2 linked regions of the Pseudoduganella albidiflava genome follow. The protein of the gene in region 1 binds, or shares a complex with, the protein of each later gene. Links are inferred from orthologs where the notes say so. Each region holds a gene or a part of one and is shown on either strand. Other genes may lie near its edges.

Region 1 (7,657 bases):
TGTCGAGGATGAACTCCATCGCTTCGATCTCGTCCATCGAGTACAGCAGCTTGCGCAGGATCCAGATCTTCTGCAGCTCGTTCGGCTTGATCAGCAGTTCCTCGCGGCGGGTGCCGGATTTGTTCAGGTTGATCGCCGGGTAGACGCGCTTCTCGGCCAGGCGGCGCTCCAGGTGCACTTCCATGTTGCCGGTGCCCTTGAATTCCTCGTAGATCACGTCATCCATGCGCGAGCCGGTTTCGATCAGCGCGGTGGCGATGATCGTCAGCGAGCCGCCTTCTTCGATATTGCGGGCGGCGCCGAAGAAGCGTTTCGGGCGCTGCAGCGCGTTGGCGTCCACGCCGCCGGTCAGCACCTTGCCCGAAGCGGGGATCACGGTGTTGTAGGCGCGGGCCAGGCGGGTGATCGAGTCCAGCAGGATGACCACGTCCTTCTTCATCTCGACCAGGCGCTTGGCCTTTTCCATGACCATCTCGGCAACCTGCACGTGGCGGGTGGCCGGTTCGTCGAAGGTGGAGGCGACGACTTCGCCGCGCACCGAGCGCTGCATTTCCGTCACTTCTTCCGGGCGTTCGTCGATCAGCAGCACGATCAGCGTCACGTCCGGGTGGTTGGCCGTGATGGCGTGCGCGATATGCTGCAGCATCACGGACTTGCCGGACTTCGGCGACGCCACCAGCAGGCCGCGCTGGCCCTTGCCGATCGGCGCGATCAGGTCGACGATGCGGCCGGTGATGTTCTCGGCGCCGTTCATCTCGCGCTCCAGGCGCAGCGGCTCGTTCGGGTGCAGCGGCGTCAGGTTCTCAAACAGGATGCGGTGCTTCGAGGCTTCCGGCGATTCGCCGTTGACCTTGTCCACCTTGACCAGCGCGAAATAGCGTTCGCCATCTTTCGGCGTGCGCACTTCGCCCTCGATCGAGTCACCGGTATGCAGGTTGAAGCGCCGGATCTGCGACGGCGAGATATAGATGTCGTCGGTGGACGCCATGTAGCTGGCGTCTGGCGAACGCAGGAAGCCGAAACCGTCCGGCAGCACTTCCAGGGCGCCATCGCCGAAGATCTGCTCGCCGGACTTGGCGCGCTTCTTCAGGATCGCGAACATGAGCTCCTGCTTGCGCAGGCGGGCCGCATTGTCGATATCCAGACTGATGGCCATTTCCAGCAGCGCCGAAACGTGCAAGGCCTTTAATTCAGATAGATGCATAGGTGTTTGAGTGTCCCGTGACGGGAAAGTAAGGTAGGGGAGGGAACTGCGTGGACTCTATATTCTCGGGGGGCGGATGCCTCGGACCCGGCCAGGCAGGTGGTGCTGCGGGCGCAGCACCACCTATATTACTCAAATATTGCTGTCGATGAAAGAGGTCAGCTGGCCTTTTGCCATCGCGCCCACTTTCTGGGCAGCCGGCACGCCGTTCTTGAACAGGATCAGCGTGGGAATGCCGCGGATGCCGAACTTGCCCGGCACGGTCTGGTTCGCGTCCACGTCCAGCTTGGCGATGGTCAGCTTGCCGTCATATTCCTTGGCCACTTCTTCCAGGATCGGTGCAATGCTCTTGCACGGACCGCACCACTCGGCCCAGAAGTCCACCAGCACGGGGCGGTCGGATTTCAGCACGTCGGCTTCGAACGACGCGTCGGTAATGTGTTTGATATTTTCGCTCATGTTGTTTTCCCCTTTCGGGATCAGATTAAGTTCGCCTGGCGCGCCCGGTGCCTCAGCCTTGAGACCCACCAGCCCATTGACAGGGAGATGGAGCCGTCGCGCAACAATTCAATGTCAAGTCACATTATCAATCACAGCATCGATCGAGGCATCGATCAAAAGCATCGATCGAATATCTGCTCAGTATCAACCGCGTATCAACCGCGTATCAACGAAAGTACCAGCGAAAGTACCAGCGAAAGTACCAACGAAAAAGTATCAACGAGTATCAACTGCGCTTCAGCCAAGTCGGATAACGAGACTTGCAAGAGGGAATCAAGCGGGGATGGATCAAATAATAACCTATTTTCTGTCGCCGTGTAGCGGTGCGGACCTGGCGCCGGCCGCCGCCAGCAGCTCGGCCAGCGCGGTGCGCGCCAGCGGCTTGCTGAAGGCGCCCAGGATCGTCAGTCCCTGGGCCGTCGCCAGCGTGCGCGCCGCGCGCAGGATGCCGCTGTCCATGCCGGAAAGCAGCACCACGCTGCCCGTGAAACCCTTCTCGGCCACGGTGCGCAGGAACTCGATGCCATCCATTTCCGGCAGCGACAGGTCGCAGATCAGCAGGTCCGGCCGGAATGTCGGCAGCGCCTTCAGCGCGCTGCGGGCGTCGGTGTCGGCGTGCACGTGGGGATAACCCAGGCTACCGATCATTTCCGTCAGCAGTTCCAGCATGAAGACGTCATCGTCCAGCAGCAGGATGCGCAGCGGGTGGTTCATGTCAATGGTCGCCAATCGTCGTATGGTTCAAGATGTGTTCCCTGATCTGCCCCAGCAGCGGGCGGTATTGCCCGATCAGCGCCCAGGCACCCCGTTCCGCCGCCGGGCCGGCCGCCGGCAGCGTCTCCATGCGCTCGCACAGTTCGCCCATGCCGAACGCACCCACGGTGCGCGCGGCCGCCTTCAGCCGATGGCCCAGTTCGCGCACGCGGCCGATGTCGCCGGCGGCCAGCGCCTCATCCAGTTCCGCCAGCCCCGCCTCGGCCGATTGCAGGAACTTCACGGCGAAATTGCGGATCTTGTCGGGCTGGTAGCCCAGCACCTGGGCCAGCACGGACAGGTCGACGACGGCCGGGTCGCCCACCAGCGTGCCATGCGGGCGGCGCGGCGCGGCGCCCGCGCCATCGCCGGCACCATTTCCATTCCCATCGCCATCGCCATCGCCATCGTCGTTGCCGACGTCCAGCGCGCGCCGCGCCGGCAGCCACGCCGCCACCGTGCGCACCAGCAGCGCCGGCTGGATCGGCTTGGCGATGAAGTCGTCCATGCCGGCCGCCAGGCAGCGTTCGCGCTCGTCGCTGGTGGCGGTGGCCGTCATCGCCAGCACGCGCAGGCCGGCCAGGCGCGCGTCGGCGCGGATCCGGCGGGTCGCCTCCAGGCCATCCATCACCGGCATCTGCACATCCATCAGCACGCAGTCGAAGCGCGATTCTGCCAGTTCCGCCAGCGCTTCGGCGCCATTGCCGGCCAGCCTGACCGCCGCGCCCGCTTCTTCCAGCATCTCCAGGCCGATCTGCTGGTTGAACGTATTGTCTTCCACCAGGAGGATATGGGCGCCTTTCAGCGACGCCGCTTCGGCGGCCGGCACCGTCGGCAGCGCGTCGGTCCGCGCGCTGCCGACGCCCAGCTGCGCGGTGAGCCAGAACGTGCTGCCAGCGCCGGGCACGCTCGTGACGCCGACCTCGCCCCCCATCAGCTGCGCCAGCTCCTTGCAGATGGCCAGGCCGAGGCCGGTGCCGCCATAGGCGCGCGTGGTGGACGTGTCGGCCTGCTGGAACGACTGGAACAGCTTGCCCATTTCCTGTTCCGTCATGCCGATGCCTTCGTCGCTGACCTCGAAGCGCAGCAGGCAGTGGGTGTCGCTGCCGCCCAGGCGGCGCACGCGCAGGCCGATCGTGCCGCGCTCGCTGAACTTGATCGCATTGTTGGCGTAGTTGATCAGTACCTGGCCCAGCCGCAGCGAATCGCCGCGCAGCACGGGCGGCACGTCCGGATCGACGTCGATATCCAGGCGCAGTTCCTTGGCGGCCGCCTTCGGCGCCACCACGGTCGTCAGCGTCTCGATCACCTGGTCCAGCGGGAACTCGGCCTGCTCGATCTCCAGCTTGCCGGCCTCGATCTTCGAGATGTCGAGGATATCGTCGATGATGCCCAGCAGGTGTTCGCCGGCAAAGCGGATCTTTTCCAGGTAATCGCGCTGCCGCGGGTCGAGATCGGTCTTCAGCGCCAGGTGCGCCATGCCGATCACGCCATTCATCGGCGTGCGGATCTCGTGGCTCATGTTGGCCAGGAACTGGCCCTTGGCCTGGCTGGCTTCCTCGGCAACCTGCTTGGCCTGGTCCAGCTGCTCGGTGCGCTGCGCCACGCGTTCCTCGAGGTGTTCGTTCAGTTCGCGCAGTGCCTGCTCCTGGCGCTTGCCTTCAGTGATGTCGATCGACATGCAGATCAGGTACACCGGCTCGCCATGCTCGTCGAACACGGGCTTCTTGAACGTGCGCAGCGTCAGGTGCTGGCGCAGCGTTGGATTGAACAGCGTTTCCTCGTAGTCGATCTGCTCGCCGCGCGCAAACGCTTCGCGGTCGCGCCGGGCGAATTCCGCCACTTCCTTCGGCGTGTGCAGGTGCGCGTACGTGCCATTTTGCAGGTCGGCCATGGTGTAGCCGAACTGGCGCTCGCAGGCGGGATTCATCAGCAGCATGCGGCGGTCGGGGCCCTTCAGGAACAGTCCGATCGGCATCATCTGGATGATTTCCTGCAGCCGCTGCTCGCCCTGGCGCAGCGCGTCGGCGCTGTTCTTGCGCTCCGTGATGTCGGTCAGGCTGGCCACCGCCATCGTCGCGGCACCCAGTTCGTCGCGCATCGGTTCCGCGTTCACCGACAGCCAGCAGGTATTGCCGTTGTCGCCCGCGACCCCCATCACCACGTCGCGCACCGAGCGGCCAGTGGCCAGCGCCCGCAGCACGGGGTGCTGGTCGGCCACGAACGGCTGGCCATCCTCGTGCGTGCCGGGCCACAGCCGCGCGCCGCTGGCCGCCGCCGGCCCCAGCATGCGGGCCGCCGCCGCGTTGCATTCGAGGATCACGCCTTCGCCGTTCAGCACCACCAGGCCGTTGGTGACGGCATTGAACACGGAAGCCATGCGCTGGCTCGAGTTGCGCAGCGCCACCTCGGCCAGGCGCCGGTCCGTGATGTCGGTGATCATCGCCAGCGTGCCCGTGTACACGCCATCGTCGGCATGGATCTGCGTGGTCGACACCAGCCCCCACATCGACGAGCCATCCTTGCGGTAGAAGCGCGCATCGCCCTGTTCGGCCTCGCCGGGGCGGCGGCGCTGGTTCTGCCGCGCCTGCTGGGCCACGCTTTCGTCGTCGAGGAAGGCGCTCATCGGGCGGCCCAGCATCTCGTCGGGCTCGTAGCCCAGCATGCGCGCCATGGTGGGATTGACGAACGAGGTGCGGTTGCCGGCATCGAGCATCCAGATGCCTTCGGTGGCGGTCTGCACGATCAGCCGGTAGCGCTCGGAACTGGCATGCAGCGCCTGTTCGGTGCGCTGGCGGCGCGTCATGTCGCGCACCGAGACCACCGACAGGCCCTGGCCGGCCATCTCGATCGGCGCCAGGTGCACCATGGCGGGGAAGTGGGCGCCATCGCCGCGCCGTGCCGTCAGCACGCGGCCCGGCAGGTTCGGGCGCGAGAACAGTTCGCGCGGCAGCCCGGGTGCGCTGCGCATCACTTCCGGCACCAGCAGTTCCATCGACAGCCCGGCCATGTCGCCCGGCTGGTAGCCGAAGCAGGCGGCGGCGGCGCGGTTGACCTGCTTCACGCGGCCGGTGCGGTCCGCCACCAGGATCCCGCCCGGCATGGCCTCCAGCACGGCGGACAGGCGCTCCCGCTCGGCCACCGCGCGGTCGCACACGGGGCCCAGCGTGCCGCGCGCCAGCATGGCCAGCGCACCGGCGTGCTCGGTCACGCGGCCGCGCACCACGATCCAGCGGAAACTGCCGTCGCGGCAGCGCATCCGGCATTCGTGCACCAGCAGCGTCTGGTCGACGGGATCGAGGGCGATGCGCGACAGTTCGTGCATCAGCTGCAGGCGGTCGTCCGGGTGCACGTGCTGCAGCCAGGCATCGCGGTCGCGCGGCGCGAAGCCGTCCACGCCATGGCCGAGCAGTTCGCCGGCGCGCGGCGACAGGCGCACCTCGTTGCTTTGCGGATGCCACTCCCAGGCCGCTTCGCAGGCCGCCTCCAGCGCATCTTCGGCGGCCAGCCCGGACACCGTCCCGGCAGGCTCCGGCGGGGGCTGCACGCGCGCGCCGCGCAGCCGCCAGACGGCCGCGGCGGCCAGCAGTGCCGCCAGCGCGCCGCCGGCAATCCACGGCCAGCGCGGGGGCGGCGGCGGTTCGCGGTACAGGAAACCATCGAGCGGCACGCTGCGCGGCAGCATGCCCAGGGTGATGTAGGTATTCACGATCGCCTGCCAGCGCACCGGATTGCTGTAGCCGGGTTCGACCAGCGGCTGCTCCAGCAGCCTGGCGGTCTGGCGTGCCTCGTGCATCAGGTGTTCGCGCGAATGGCCCTGCGGATAGCGGGCGCGGATCAGGTCGACGATTTCCTCGGGGTGCGCCATCGCGTAGCGCCAGCCGCGCAGCGTGGCGGCGCGCATCGCGCGGGCCCGTTCCGGGTGTTCCCGCAATTCCTGCTCGGTGGTGAACAGGTTGTCGCCATAGAAGTCGATCCCGGCCGCGCGCGGCACCAGCATCTCGTACGGCGCGCCCAGGCGGTCCAGCGTGTACGGCACGTCCGTGATGTAGCCCGACATCGCGTCTACCTTGCCTTCCAGCAGATCCTCGAGCCGCTGGCTGTGCGGCAGCAGTTTCAGGTCGGCCAGCTTGACACCCTGGCGCAGCAGGTAGGCCTGCAATTCGTCGTCGTTGCCGGGCGCCAGCATCACGCGGGCGCCGGTCCAGTGCGGCGGGCTGCCGTCCGGCGTGCGGCGCACCACCAGCGCGGCGGCCGAATGCTGGAAGATCGAGGCCAGCACCACCACCGGCCGGCCCGCCGCGCGGTGCAGCAGCAGGCTGCTGTTGCCCACGCCATACTGGGCGCGGCCGGACAGCACGGCCTGTACCGGGTCGCTCCCCGGCTGTGCCTCGAGCAGCGATACCGCCAGCCCTTCATCCCGGTAGAAGCCCTTGTACTGCGCGGCGTAATAGCCGGCGAACTGGAACTGGTGGCGCCACTTCAGCTGGACATTGACCCGGTCCAGCCCCCATGCCGGACCGCATGCGCACAGCAGCAGGGCTGCTGCCAGGCGCAACAGGCGGCGGCGTGCGGAACGGGTGGCGTGGAGCGGCAACGGCTTCCTTTCGTGAAGTCGGCCTGGATGGCCGGACAGGGACGGGCGAACAGGGAATGAAGAGGGAATATACAACACCGAGCGGCAAACTCAGGCGTGTGCACCCGTCGCGACGCTGCCGGCGAACTGGTAGCGGTGGCCCGGATGCCACATCGTCACGAGCGATGCCACCTTGCCGGCCGAGCGCGTGCGCCGGCGCAGCACGAGGCAGGGCTGGCGCGCTTCCATCGCCAGCATGTCGGCGATGTCGCGCGGCGCCGCCAGCGCTTCCAGGCTGTACGTGGCGGCCTGCAGCGGCGCGGTCGCCAGCAGGTATTCGCTGGGCGTCACGCGGGTGAAATCCTGGGCCATGTAGTCGGGTGCCACCTGCGGGTTGACCCAGCGGTCTTCCACCTGGATCGGCACGCCGTTCTCGTAATGAACGATGATCGAATGAAACAGCAGGTGCGCGGCCGGCAGCTCGAAGCCCTTGGCCAGCAATTCCTGGGCGGGGCCCTGCTCGAGCCGCTGCAGCGTGCTGCGGTGCGTGTGGCCGCGGGCGCGGATCTCGTCGGCGATGCTGCGGATCTCCAGCAGCGTGGCCTGCACCTTCTGCGGCGCCA
Region 2 (5,994 bases), 4.2 Mb from region 1 along the record:
GTTCCACCAGCGCGCGCTGCTCGACGCGGTGCAGGTCGCGCTGGGCAAGATCGTCGAGTCATCGATCCGGATCCCGGTGACGATGATCGTCGGCATGCCGCTGCGGGTCGACCACCGGCTGTTCAATTGCGCGGTGGTGGTGCACGGCGGCCGCATCCTCGGCGTGGTGCCGAAGATCTACCTGCCGAACTATAACGAGTTCTACGAGGTGCGGCAGTTCAGCTCCGCGGACGATGCGGTGGCCACGGAAGTCGAGCTGCTGGGCCAGCGCGTGCCGTTCGGCGCCGACCTGCTGTTCCAGGCCGCCAACCTGCCGCTGTTCCGCTTCCACGCCGAGATCTGCGAGGACGTGTGGGTGCCGATCCCGCCATCGTCCTACGCGGCGCTGGCCGGCGCCACGGTGCTGGTGAACCTGTCGGCCTCGAACATCGTGGTGGGCAAATCGGATTACCGCCACCAGCTCGTGGGCCAGCAGTCCGGCCGGTGCATGGCGGCCTACCTGTATTCGTCGGCGGGGCGGGGCGAGTCGAGCACCGACCTGTCGTGGGATGGCCAGGCGCTGATCTACGAGAATGGCGAGCTGCTGGCCGAGTCCGAGCGCTTCCAGGACGACTCGCACACGATCTTCGCGGACGTGGACCTGGAGCGGCTGTCGCGCGACCGCATGCGCACCAATACCTGGGGCGACTCGGTGCGGCGCCATGCGCAGCAGGTCGAGGCGTTCCGCGTCGTCAAGTTCGCCGTCGAGCTGCCGGTGCAGGATGCGCTGCCGCTGCAGCGCACGGTGGCGCGCTATCCGTACGTGCCCGCCAATCCGGCCGTGCGCGACAAGCGCTGCATGGAGGTCTACAGCATCCAGGTGCAGGCGCTGGTGCAGCGGATGGGCGCCATCGGCATGAAGAAAGTCGTGATCGGCGTTTCCGGCGGCCTCGATTCCACGCACGCGCTGCTGGTGTGCGCCAAGGCGATGGACCGGCTGAACCTGCCGCGCACGAATATCCTGGCGTACACGATGCCCGGCTTCGCCACCAGCACGCGCACGCTGGAGCAGGCGCGCAAGCTGATGGATTTCGTGGGCTGCACGGCGCACGAGATCGACATCCGGCCCAGCTGCATCCAGATGCTGAAGGATATCGGCCACCCGTACTCGGAGGGCAAGGAAGAATACGACGTCACGTTCGAGAACGTGCAGGCGGGCGAGCGCACCAACCACCTGTTCCGGCTGGCGAACCACCACAACGGCATCGTGATCGGTACCGGCGACCTGTCCGAGCTGGCGCTGGGCTGGTGCACGTATGGCGTGGGCGACCATATGTCGCACTACAACGTGAACGCCAGCGTGCCGAAGACGCTGATCTCGCACCTGGTGCGCTGGGTGGCCGAGAGCCGCCAGTTCGGCGAAGCGGATTCGCAGGTGCTGCTCGACGTGGTCAATACCGAGATCAGCCCGGAGCTGGTGCCCGGCAAGGCCAACGACGCTGCGCCGGCACAGAGCACGCAGAGCGTGATCGGCCCGTACGAACTGCAGGACTTCAACCTGTACTACACGCTGCGCTTCGGCTTCGCGCCGGCCAAGGTGGCATTCCTGGCGCTGCATGCGTGGAAGGACCGCTCGGCCGGCGCATGGCCGGAAGACGCCCACGTGGTGCGCAACCAGTATGCGCTGAAGGACATCAAGCACAACCTCGGCATCTTCCTGCGCCGCTTCTTCCAGAGCCAGTTCAAGCGCACCTGCGTGCCGAACGCGCCGAAAGTGGGCTCGGGCGGTTCGCTGTCGCCGCGGGGCGACTGGCGCGCGCCGAGCGATGCGGAATCGGTGGTGTGGCTGGAGAACCTGAAGACCGTGCCGGATGCGTGATGCCGGCTGCCTGATGCCCGTACCGGGAGCCGGGTCCGGCGCCTGACCCAACAATTTTTATAAGGAGAATGCCATGAAACAGATTACCGCCATTATCAAGCCCTTCAAGCTCGACGAAGTGCGCGAGGCGCTGGCCGAAGTGAACGTGACGGGCCTGACCGTCACCGAAGTCAAGGGCTTCGGCCGCCAGAAGGGCCATACCGAGCTGTATCGGGGCGCCGAGTACGTGGTCGACTTCCTGCCGAAGGTGAAGGTGGAAGTGGTGGTCGACGACGGCGTGGCCGAGCAGGTGGTCGATGCCGTCATCAAGGCTGCCCGCACCGGCAAGATCGGCGACGGCAAGATTTTCGTGCAGAACGTGGAGCAGGTGGTGCGTATCCGTACCGGCGAGACGGGGCCGGACGCTGTTTGATGTAGCTGCCGATAGGGGTGTGCATGCGTTCACCCCAACGGCAGAGTCCGGGGTCAGACCCGGCGGGTCTGACCCCAGCCCTTAGCTGTTGGGGTAAATGCATGCACTTTCAATATGCCGGGAAAAGCTTAGCTTAACGGCATTGGAGCCTGACCCCGGTTTTTGCATTCTGGCCGTCCCCTACGGTCGCCCCACCCGCAAGTCGAACTTCCACGTCACCAGCCGCAGCACGGTGATCGTCGCCGCGGACGACCACAGCGCGATATCCTCCGTCACGCCCACCTGCTGCAGCAGGATGTACAGCCAGCAGCCGAAGAATGCGCAGATCGCGTACGGCTTGCCATCCCTGAATACCATCGGCACCTCGTTGCAGACGATGTCGCGCAGCACGCCGCCGAAGATCCCCGTGATCACGCCCATCATCGCCGCGATGAAGACCGGCATGTCCGCTGCCAGCGCCTGCGACACGCCGGCCACGGCGAACAGGCCGAGCCCCATCGCGTCGGCCACCACGATCAGGCGCTCCGACACGATGTGCCGCAGGTGCTTCATGAACGGCGCCACGGCCAGGGCCAGCACGAACAGCAGGATCGTGTATTCCTGGTGCTGCACCCAGAACAGGGGTCTTTTGTCGAGGAGGATGTCGCGCAGCGTGCCGCCGCCGAACGCGGCGATGAAGGCCACGATGATGACCCCCACGATATCCATCCGCTTGCGCCGCGCCTCGACGAATCCGGAGAACGCCCCGACCAGGATCGCGATGACTTCGATGACGGTGACGAGGGAAACGTGAGGAACGATTTTCATGCGGGCAGGGGAAGTGATGGTGCCCACAGGTTAACAGAAACATTGCCAAAAAAATGGGGACGTACCCCATTTTTCAAGAAACATTTCCTGAAAAATGGGGTCCGTCCCCATTTTTGGAGAAACACTGACTTACCGTTCCGGCCGCAGCGCGGCCCGCAGCAGCACGATCAGCGCGCCTTCGCCGCCCTCGGCAGCCTGGGCCTGGCAAAAGGCGATCACGCCGTCGGTCTGCACCAGCCAGCTGTGCACCATGGACTTGAGGACGGGTTCGCCGCCGCGCGAGCCGAAGCCGCGGCCATGGATCACGCACACGCAGCGCTGGTTGCGCTGGACCGCCTTGTGCAGGAAGGAAGCCAGGGTTTCACGGGCGTCGTCCCGGCGCAGGCCGTGCAGGTCCAGTTCATCCTGCACCGGCCAGTAGTTCTTGCGCAGGCGCTTCATCACGTCGCTGCCCACGCCGGGAGCGAGGTAGTTCAGCGACGGTTCTTCTTCCATGTAGTGCTCGACGCCGAACAGGTCGGACAGCGATTCGCGCAGCACCGCCGCGTCGTCGTCCTTCTGCTCGGACGCCGTCAGCTTGCGCTTGGGCGGCGCGGGCGGCGTGATGACCGGTTTCGGCAACTGCGGCACGTAGCGGTTCGATTCGGGCAGCTTGTTGACGCCCTTCATCGTGGTGCGGAAGATGCTCGCCTCGGCTACGCGCTGCTTTTCGCGCTCGACGCGCTCGGCCTCGGCCTTCGCGCGTTCGGCTTCCTGCCTGGCGCGCTCCTCGCCCTTGCCCTTCAGCTGCTGGGCCAGGGCCTTCAGCTCGGCGAAATCCTTCAGGCTGCCTGCCATGGGCATTCTCCTTCTTACTCCTGCGCTTCCAGGTAGCGCTGCGCATCCAGCGCGGCCATGCAGCCGGTGCCGGCGCTGGTGATCGCCTGGCGGTAGACGTGGTCCTGCACGTCGCCTGCGGCGAACACGCCCGGGACGGACGTGGCGGTGGCCATGCCTTCGGTGCCGGCGCGCGTCTTCAGGTAGCCGTTGTGCATCTCCAGCTGGCCTTCGAAGATGCCCGTGTTGGGCTTGTGGCCGATGGCCACGAACAGGCCGTGCACGGTGATCTTCGACTGTTCGCCGTCGTTGGAGCGCAGCGTCAGGCCCGTCACGCCGCTGTCGTCGCCATTCACTTCATGCAGGTTGTTGTTCAGCTTCAGCTCGATCTTGCCTTCGGCGACCTTGGCCATCAGGCGGTCGACCAGGATCGGCTCGGCGCGGAATTTGTCACGGCGGTGAATCAGCGTGACCTTGCTGGCGATGTTCGACAGGTACAGCGCTTCCTCGACGGCGGTATTGCCGCCGCCGATCACGGCCACTTCCTGGCCGCGGTAGAAGAAGCCGTCGCAGGTGGCGCAGGCCGACACGCCGCGGCCCATGTACGCTTCTTCCGACGGCAGGCCCAGATACTGGGCGGAGGCGCCGGTGGCGATGATCAGCGCGTCGCAGGTATATTCGCCGGCATCGCCGATCAGGCGGAACGGTTTTTCATCCAGCTTGGTCGTATGGATATGGTCGAACACGATCTCGGTATTGAAACGCTCGGCGTGCTGCAGCAGGCGCTGCATCAGCTCCGGACCCTGCACGCCCAGCGGATCGCCGGGCCAGTTTTCCACGTCCGTCGTCGTCATCAATTGGCCGCCCTGTTCGACGCCGGTGATCAGCATCGGCTTCAGGTTGGCACGCGCGGCGTACACCGCGGCGCTGTAGCCGGCGGGACCGGAGCCAAGGATCAGGACGCGGGCGTGTTTGGTAGTGGTCATGGAAGCTTCTCTGCGAAATTAGGAAATAAGGCGATGCATGCAAGCCGGTCGATGTCAGCCGATCGATGTCAGCCAATCAATGTTAGCCGACCGATGTTAGCCAATGAATAAGCCGACTGTGGACACCAGTCCTGGATAAGGGTACCAACCGTATATGGAGGCCTTGCCGAATCGCACAAGTGGTCCGGTCCAGTCGCCCGGTCGACAAAAGCGAGATTATATGCGAACCCCCACTTTCTTGAATCGGGAGGCCTGAAGAGGCCGGGATGCCTTAAAATAAGCGCAATAGAAACAATTCCCCTGGCGCAACTTCTGACTTGACCGTCCTGCGCCCACTCACCGCACAGCATTCATCGAAGCAGCAATGAGCAAAACCACGCAACAGACGAGCAATTCCTACCGGCGTACGGCAACCGAAAGACAACCGTTGCCGAGCCGGCTGGTGCGCCTGCTTTCGGAGGCACGCTGGCTGGCGCTGGTGTTCGCCTGCCTGTATTTCGTCCTGATCCTGGCCAGCTACCACGAAGGCGATCCGGGCTGGTCGCATGCCAGCGTGGTGCCGGACGTGAAGAACCTGGGCGGCCGCGGCGGCGCCTGGCTGTCCGACCTGATGCTGTACATCTTCGGCTTCTCGGCCTGGTGGTTCTGCATCTACCTGGTGCGCTTCGTGTGGCGCGGCTATCGCCGGCTGACCAACAAGTTCGTGCTGGAGCAGGAAGAAGACGAAGAGCACAGCCATGAGGGCATCATCCGCCTGATCGGCTTCGTGCTGCTGCTGACGGGCAGCATGGGCCTGGAATACCTGCGCATGTATTCGCTGCCGGCCGACCTGCCGCGCGCGCCCGGCGGCGTGCTGGGCCAGCTGGTCGGCCATGCGGCGCATGTGGGGCTGGGCTTCACGGGGGCCACGCTGATCCTGCTGCTGTTGCTGGGCATGGGCATTTCGCTGTTCTTCCACGTCTCGTGGCTGACCGTGGCCGAGCGCATCGGCGCCGGCATCGAGACCGCGATCGAATGGATCATGCTGCGCTACGAGGATGCGCAAGACCGCCGGCAGGGTGCGGCGGCCACCATGAAGCGCGAGGAAGTCGTCGTCAAGGAACGCGTCAAGCACG

What was found. Proteins that work in one complex are often made in the same cells at the same time.
Region 2: the proteins of trxA (region 1) and trxB are in contact, whole or in part, in a crystal structure (PDB 1F6M), measured with the Escherichia coli proteins. The link is inferred for Pseudoduganella albidiflava from one-to-one orthologs.

The regions. Positions count from the first base shown.
Region 1 is NZ_CP036401.1:340,116-347,772, forward strand. Bases 1-2,945 are described here. They hold trxA (thioredoxin TrxA), read right to left. Parts: upstream 1,664-2,945; coding sequence 1,337-1,663; downstream 1-1,336. Other genes in these bases: rho (transcription termination factor Rho), read right to left, coding at 1-1,204; EYF70_RS01475 (response regulator), read right to left, coding at 2,006-2,419; EYF70_RS01480 (PAS domain S-box protein), read right to left, coding at 2,421-2,945. In the rest of the region: more of EYF70_RS01480, read right to left, coding at 2,946-7,055; histidine utilization transcriptional repressor HutC, read right to left, coding at 7,146-7,657. UniProt on the Escherichia coli protein: Participates in various redox reactions through the reversible oxidation of its active center dithiol to a disulfide and catalyzes dithiol-disulfide exchange reactions.
Region 2 is NZ_CP036401.1:4,582,218-4,588,211, reverse strand. Bases 2,905-5,785 are described here. They hold trxB (thioredoxin-disulfide reductase), read right to left. Parts: upstream 4,880-5,785; coding sequence 3,929-4,879; downstream 2,905-3,928. Other genes in these bases: EYF70_RS18870 (DNA translocase FtsK), read left to right, coding at 5,244-5,785; EYF70_RS18880 (Smr/MutS family protein), read right to left, coding at 3,207-3,914; EYF70_RS18885 (trimeric intracellular cation channel family protein), read right to left, coding at 2,905-3,077. Outside these bases: EYF70_RS18895 (NAD(+) synthase), read left to right, coding at 1-1,858; EYF70_RS18890 (P-II family nitrogen regulator), read left to right, coding at 1,932-2,270; more of EYF70_RS18885, read right to left, coding at 2,451-2,904; more of EYF70_RS18870, read left to right, coding at 5,786-5,994.